One region of the Streptomyces sp. JW3 genome, then DNA from elsewhere that is predicted to be linked to it. Evidence: riboswitches for the same ligand, from Rfam matches in the RefSeq annotation. Region 1 holds a riboswitch; the other holds the start of a gene.
What was found. Region 1 has a riboswitch for glycine ahead of gcvT (glycine cleavage system aminomethyltransferase GcvT). Riboswitches for the same ligand answer to the same signal wherever they lie in the genome.

Region 1 (3,861 bases):
GGAGGTCACCATCGGCGGCCGCGGGTCGTTGGGGACGGCGTTGCGGTTGACCGTGATGCCGACCTCGTGGAGGCGGTCCTCGGCCTGCTGTCCGTCCAGCGCGGAGTCGCGCAGGTCGACCAGGACCAGGTGGACGTCCGTGCCGCCGGTGAGCACCGCGACCCCGGCCGCCCTCGCGTCGTCCCGCACCAGCCGCTCGGCCAGCACCCGGGCGCCTTCCAGCGTACGACGCTGGCGGTCCCGGAACTCGTCGCCGGCCGCGATCTTGAAGGCGACCGCCTTGGCGGCGATCACGTGCTCCAGCGGGCCGCCCTGCTGACCGGGGAAGACGGCGGAGTTGATCTTCTTGGCCAGGTCGGCCGTGCAGAGGATCACACCGCCGCGCGGACCGCCCAGCGTCTTGTGCGTGGTCGTGGTCACGACGTGGGCGTGCGGCACCGGGTTCGGGTGCAGCCCCGCCGCGACCAGCCCGGCGAAGTGCGCCATGTCGACCATCAGGTACGCGCCGACCTCGTCGGCGATCCGGCGGAACGCGGCGAAGTCCAGCTGTCGCGGGTAGGCCGACCAGCCCGCCACGATCAGCTTCGGCCGCTTCTCCTTGGCGAGGCGCTCCACCTCGGCCAGGTCGACCAGGCCGTCGTCGCCCACGTGGTACGGGACGACGTCGTACAGCTTGCCGGAGAAGTTGATCTTCATGCCGTGGGTCAGGTGCCCGCCGTGCGCGAGGTTCAGGCCCATGATCGTGTCGCCCGGCTTCAGCAGCGCGAACATCGCCGCCGCGTTGGCCTGGGCACCGGAGTGCGGCTGCACGTTGGCGTGCTCGGCGCCGAACAGCGCCTTGACCCGGTCGATGGCGATCTGCTCGACCACGTCGACGTGCTCGCAGCCGCCGTAGTAGCGGCGGCCCGGATAGCCCTCGGCGTACTTGTTGGTCAGCACCGAGCCCTGGGCCTCCATCACCGCGAGCGGCGCGAAGTTCTCGGAGGCGATCATCTCCAGGGTGGACCGCTGGCGGTGCAGCTCGGCGTCGACGGCGGCGGCGACGTCCGGGTCGAGTTCGTGCAGGGGCGTGTTCAAGGCGGACCGGGACGTGTTCGGGGAGGACATCGCGGGGCCTCAGCCGGCCGAGAAGGCGGTGTACTCGTCGGCGGAGAGCAGGTCGCCCGGCTCGTCCGCGACCCGCACCTTGAACAGCCAGCCGCCCTCGAAGGGCGCGGAGTTCACCAGCGACGGGTCGTCGACGACGTTCTCGTTGACCGCGGTGACCTCGCCGGAGACGGGGGAGTACAGGTCGGAGACCGACTTGGTCGACTCCAGCTCGCCGCAGGTCTCGCCCGCGGTGACGGCGGCGCCGACCTCGGGGAGCTGGACGAAGACGACATCACCGAGGGCGTTGGCCGCGTGCTCCGTGATGCCGACCGTCGCGACGCCGTCCGCGGCGGCCGACAGCCACTCGTGCTCCTTGCTGTAGCGGAGCTGCTGGGGGTTGTTGCTCATGGCCTGAATTCTCCTGTATGCGGCGATGTACGGATGTCGGATGTACGGATGTACTGGGGGCTGGGAGGCTACTTCTGGCGCCGGTAGAACGGCAGCGCCACGACCTCGTACGGCTCGTGGCTGCCGCGGATGTCCACGCCGACCCCGGCGGTGCCCGGCGCCGCGTGCGCCGCGTCGACGTACGCCATCGCGATCGGCTTGCCCAGCGTGGGGGAGGGGGCGCCGGAGGTGACCTCGCCGATCACCTGTCCGTCCGCGACGACGGCGTACCCGGCGCGCGGCACCCGGCGGCCCTCGGCGACCAGGCCGACCAGGACCCGCGGGGGGTTGTCCCGCGCCCGGACGGCGGCCTGTTCCAGCGCCGCGCGGCCCACGAAGTCGCCCTCCTTCTCGAACTTCACCACCCGGCCGAGCCCGGCGTCGAAGGGTGTCAGCGCGGTGCTCAGCTCGTGCCCGTACAGCGGCATGCCCGCCTCCAGGCGGAGCGTGTCCCGGCAGGACAGGCCGCACGGGACCAGACCGGCGGCCGCGCCGGCCTCGGTCAGCGCCTGCCACAGCCGCGCCGCGCCGTCCGGGGCGACGAACAGCTCGAAGCCGTCCTCGCCGGTGTAGCCGGTACGGGCGATCAGCGCCGGGACGCCGGCCACCGTGCCGGGCAGCCCGGCGTAGTACTTCAGGCCGTCCAGGCCGGCGTCGGTGAGGCCCTTGAGGATGCCCGCGGACTCCGGTCCCTGCACGGCGAGCAGCGCGTAGGCGTCGCGGTCGTCGCGCACCTCGGCGTCGAACCCGGCCGCCCGCTCGGTGAGCGCGTCCAGCACCACCTGGGCGTTGGAGGCGTTGGCGACGACCAGGTACTCCGTCTCGGCCAGCCGGTAGACGATCAGGTCGTCCAGGATGCCGCCGTCCTCCCGGCAGATCATGGTGTAGCGGGCCCGGCCCGGTGTGACCGTGCCGATGTTGCCGACCAGGGCGTGGTCGAGCAGGGCGGCGGCCGCGGGGCCGGTGACGGTGATCTCGCCCATGTGGGAGAGGTCGAAGAGCCCGGCCCGGGTGCGCACGGCGGTGTGCTCGTCGCGCTCGGAGCCGTAGCGCAGCGGCATGTCCCAGCCGGCGAAGTCGGTCATCGTCGCGCCGAGCGCGCGGTGCGCGGCGTCCAGCGCGGTATGGCGGAGCGGGGTACTGCTCATCGGTCGTCTCCCAGGACAGGACGGCACGGGCGAGGAAGGTCCTCCCCATCTGTCATCGGTACCTGAGAGGTTCGCCGTGATCACGGCTCGCGGGGAGCCGGGACCAGAACTTGCACCTTGGGTGGGACCGCCGGTCACGGCGGTCCGCTTTTCAGATGTGCCTCGCCCGCGCGGTGACGGTGCCTGAGAGATTCAAGGGAGGGACTTGCTCCTTCGGCGCCCCGGCGACTGGCCGGGGACTCTCCCGCGCGGATTCAAACGGCCGGTATGCAGTTGGCGCGGCCACCCTAGCACTGCGTTTGTGACCGGCTTGTGGCACGAAGCGAATGAAATCGCGAGACCACCGCATTACCTTCTCTTTACACTCGACGGGGATGGGAACTCGTGAACCGCCCCAGGGGAGGACGATCACGGTGAACAGGACCACGGCATACGCCACGACCTCGGGACCAGGGCCGGTCGCGAAAGCCCCGCCTGTCTGGCGACGCCATGCACGCACTCCCGCCGCACCGGCCCCTGACCCGAGTACATCCAGTACGAGGGCCAGGGGCCGGCACGCCGAGAGCACGCACCTGACGCCGCCAGGCCCGCCCTCCGGGCGGCCGACAGGACTTTCGCAACCGGCCCTGGCGCTGCCCGAGCAGCACACGGCCCCGGCCCGGGAGGCGTGCGCCGAGCGGCCCGCACCCGTCGTCCGCGACCTGCGGGACCGGGCCGGCCACAGCCCGCACGCCCTGCTCTTCGGCCCCAGGGACCTCGTCGCGGTCACCGGCCTGCCCGGCAGCGGCAAGTCCACGCTGATGAAGCGGACCGTGCGCGGGGCGCGCGTCGACTCGCAGGACACCCGCGACCGCTGGGACCGCCGCCTGCCGCGCCTTTTGCCGTACGCCGTCTACCGCCCCCTGGTCCGCGTCGCGCACTACGCCGGGCTGCGCCGCGCCCTGCGCTCCGGCGCGGGCGTCGTCGTGCACGACTGCGGCACCCAGACCTGGGTGCGCCGCTGGCTGGCCCGCGAGGCCCGGCGGCGCGGCGGCACCCTGCACCTGCTGCTGCTCGACGTCGACGCCGAGCAGGCGCTGGAGGGCCAGCGCGAGCGCGGCCGGGGCGTGACCCGGTACGCGTTCCTGCGCCACCGCGCGGCCACCCACCGGCTGCTGCGCGCGGCGGCCGACGGCGT
Region 2 (3,861 bases), on a different contig from region 1:
GACCAGCCCGCCCGGACCCGTGTACAGCACCGGGTAGTGCGGCTCCAGGCGCTTGGCGACGTAGTTGGCGGAGAGCACCGCGACCTGGGTGGCCCGCTTCAGCCCCTCGCCGCCCATCAGACGCACGTACGCCCAGGAGATGGGCAGAATGCCTGCCGAGCCCCAGGGAGCCGCCGAGACCGGTCCCACACCCGTCTGCGGACCGGCCGCGGGCTGGAGCGGGTGGTTGGGCAGGTACGGCGCGAGGTGCGAGCGTACGGCGACCGGGCCGACGCCGGGACCGCCGCCGCCGTGCGGGATGCAGAACGTCTTGTGCAGGTTGAGGTGCGAGACGTCGCCGCCGAAGTGCCCCGGCTCGGCGAGCCCCACCAGGGCGTTGAGGTTGGCGCCGTCCACGTACACCTGGCCGCCCGCCTCGTGCACGGCCGCGCAGATGTCGGCGACATGCGCCTCGAACACACCGTGCGTGGAGGGGTAGGTGATCATCAGCACCGCCAGCTCGTCGCGGTACTGCTCGATCCTGGCCCGCAGGTCCTCGACGTCGACCTCGCCGTCCTCGGCGGTCTTGACCACGACCACCTTCATCCCGGCCATCACGGCGCTGGCGGCGTTGGTCCCGTGCGCGGACGACGGAATCAGACACACCGTCCGCTGCTCGTCCCCGTTGGCCCGGTGGTACCCGCGTACGGCGAGCAGTCCGGCCAGCTCGCCCTGCGACCCGGCGTTGGGCTGGAGCGAGACGTTGTCGTACCCGGTGACCTCGGCCAGCCGCTCCTCCAGCTCCCGGATCAGGGTGAGGTAGCCCTGTGCCTGCTCGGCGGGGGCGAAGGGGTGCAGCTGCCCGAACTCGGGCCAGGTCACCGGCTCCATCTCGGTGGTCGCGTTGAGCTTCATGGTGCAGGAGCCCAGCGGGATCATGCCGCGGTCCAGCGCGTAGTCCCGGTCGGCCAGGCGGCGCAGGTAGCGCAGCATCGCGGTCTCGGAGCGGTGCTGATGAAAGACCGGGTGGGTGAGGAACTCGTCGGTGCGCAGCAGCCCGGCCGGCAGCGCGTCGGCGGCCGCCGCGTCCAGCGCCTCGATGTCGCCCTCGACCCCGAACGCGTTCCACACGCCGCCCACCTGGGCCCGCGTCGTGGTCTCGTCGCAGGCCATCGAGACCTGGTCGGCGTCGACGAGGCGCAGGTTGACGCCGTTCTGCCGGGCCGCGGCGACGATCTCGGCGGCCCGTCCGGGCACCCGGGCGGTGACCGTGTCGAAGTAGTCGCCGTGCACGATCTCGACCCCGCCGTCCGCGAGACCGGCGGCGAGGATCGCGGCGTACCGGTGGGTGCGCCGGGCGATGCCGCGCAGCCCGTCCGGCCCGTGGTAGACGGCGTACATCCCGGCCATCACGGCGAGCAGCACCTGCGCGGTGCAGATGTTGCTGGTGGCCTTCTCGCGGCGGATGTGCTGCTCACGGGTCTGGAGCGCCAGCCGGTAGGCCCGGTTCCCGTCCGCGTCCACCGAGACACCCACCAGCCGCCCGGGCAGGCTGCGCGCCATCTTCTCCTGGACCGCCAGGTAGCCGGCGTGCGGTCCGCCGAACCCCATCGGCACCCCGAACCGCTGCGTGGTGCCCACCGCGATGTCGGCGCCCAGCTCCCCGGGCGACTTCAGCAGGGTCAGCGCCAGCAGGTCGGCGGCGACGGTGACCAGCGCGCCCAGCTCGTGCGCCCGGTCGATGACCGGCTTGATGTCCCGTACCGCACCGGAGGCACCCGGGTACTGGAGCAGGACCCCGTTGATCTCCCGCTCGGCGACCTCGGCCGGGATGCCGTCGCTGAGGTCGGCGACGACCACCTCGACCCCGGTCGGCTCGGCCCGGGTCCGGATCACGGCGATGGTCTGCGGCAGCGCGTCCGCGTCGACCAGGAACAGGCCCTTCTTGTTCTTCCCCATCCGCCGCGACAGCGCCATCGCCTCGGCGGCCGCGGTGCCCTCGTCCAGCAGCGAGGCCCCGGAGGTGGGCAGACCGGTCAGGTCGGCCACCATCGTCTGGAAGTTGAGCAGCGCCTCCAGCCGGCCCTGCGAGATCTCCGGCTGGTACGGCGTGTACGCGGTGTACCAGGCCGGGTTCTCCATGACGTTGCGCAGGATGACCGGCGGCGTGAAGGTGCCGTAGTAGCCGAGCCCGATCATCGAGTCGAGCACCTGGTTGCGGTCGGCGAGCGAGCGCAGCTCGGCCAGTACCTCGGCCTCCGTGCGCCCCTGGGGCAGATCCAGCGCGCCGGCGCTCCTGATCACCTCGGGCACGGCGGCGGCGGTCAGCTCGTCGAGCGAGCCGTACCCGACCTGGGCCAGCATCTTGGCCCGGGCTTCCTGGTCGGGGCCGATGTGGCGCTGCTCGAACGGAATGCCCTGTTCGAGCTCGGCGAGCGGGGTGCGCGGCGTGGGATGGGCGGTCATTGCGGAGGCCTCCTGGTCTGACGCGACCTGCGAGGGGCACCATGGCGCGGGTGCCCGGACGGCCTCCCCCTCTGTCATCTCGACCTGAGAGCTTCACCGGGATCCTGTCGGGCCGTCCCGGCTTTCACCGTCGGTGAGAGCGGAAGCCGTCGACACCCGCCCTGCTTTCCAGAGTGACCTCGTCCGTGCGGTACGTGAGCCTGAGAGATTCCGGGGAGGAGTTGCTCCTTCGGCGCCTCCGGTGTAACCGGAGGACTCTCCCGCACGGGGTCAGCAGCCGTTTGCCAGCGTACCAGCGACCCCCACGCACGGTCTTTCGAGTGGCCGCACAGCCAAATGTGCTCTTTTGTAGTGCTTACGGATGATGGACCGGATGGTTGGCGACCACCTGGAGGGCCCGTGCGTACCGACATCGATCCCCGCAACCTGATCGGCCGCAAGGCGTTCGACCGCAACGGCACGAGGATCGGCACCGTCGACGAGGTCTACCTCGACGACGCCACCGGCATACCCGAATGGGCGGCCATACGCACCGGCCTGTTCAGCCGGGACGCCTTCGTCCCCCTGGAACCCAGCGAACTGGTCGACGGCACGCTGCGGGTGCCCTTCGACCGCGCGCTGATCAAGGAGGCCCCCGACTTCGGCGTCGGCCGCCACCTCTCCCCGGAACAGGAACTCCAGCTCTACCACCACTACGGCCTCGACATCGCCGCCCCGCCCGCCTTCCCCGACCACGACTTCGGCCACCTGGCGGGCCAGGAGGAACCCAGCTGAGGCGAGACGGGCCCAACACCCCCCGAAAACGCCTCCTGCGCACCCCGCGCCCCGCGGGAAAGACTGTCCCCTGCCCCCTGCCCCTGCCCCCGTCCCCCGCTCACCGCTCACCGCTCACCGCTCACCGCTCACCGGGATCCGAGCCCCGCCGGCACACCCGGCGATTGCTCCCCACCCCGCCCGTCCCGCGCGTGACCGGCACCCCACACCTCCTCCCGCCTCACCTGAGCCGCATCGCCCGGCTGTCCCCGCACCGCCGCGCAGCGCCCCGTACCGCGACCGCGGTCACCCCGCCCCACCCACCGGCTCGACCGGTCCGGCCGCGGCGTCCCCCGGTCTTCGTTCCACCAATGGCAGCGGCTCCGCCGGCTCCAGTTCCGGGTCGTCGGTCCGGAACGTCCGTACCCGTCCCGGCCGGGTCGACAACGGCGTCTCGAACCGCACCGTGACCCGCCCCAGACCACTGCCCTGCACCCACCCGTGCCCGTACACCGCGTGCCGTACGTCGTGCCCCGAGGGCCAGCGGCGCTCGGCGGGCGCGATCTCCGGCTCGGCGGACGCGGCCCGGTCGCCCCCCTCCGCCGCCCCCGAAAGCCCCGTGGCCCCCGCCTGCTCCGCCTCCTCCTGCGCCCCCGCCCGCTC

Region 2: linked by a shared signal. The riboswitch ahead of gcvP (aminomethyl-transferring glycine dehydrogenase) and the one ahead of gcvT (glycine cleavage system aminomethyltransferase GcvT) in region 1 are both predicted to bind glycine.

What each region holds. Positions count from the first base shown of each region.
Region 1 is NZ_JBQOUX010000016.1:93,928-97,788, reverse strand. It holds gene glyA (serine hydroxymethyltransferase) at 1-1,107, opposite strand, end outside; gene gcvH (glycine cleavage system protein GcvH) at 1,117-1,497, opposite strand; gene gcvT (glycine cleavage system aminomethyltransferase GcvT) at 1,566-2,684, opposite strand; glycine riboswitch at 2,724-2,845, opposite strand; glycine riboswitch at 2,846-2,941, opposite strand; gene ACTT8P_RS09935 (AAA family ATPase) at 3,311-3,861, shown strand, end outside.
Region 2 is NZ_JBQOUX010000158.1:602-4,462, forward strand. It holds gene gcvP (aminomethyl-transferring glycine dehydrogenase) at 1-2,445, opposite strand, end outside; glycine riboswitch at 2,624-2,718, opposite strand; gene ACTT8P_RS36045 (PRC-barrel domain-containing protein) at 2,845-3,219, shown strand; gene ACTT8P_RS36050 (DNA polymerase IV) at 3,505-3,861, opposite strand, start outside.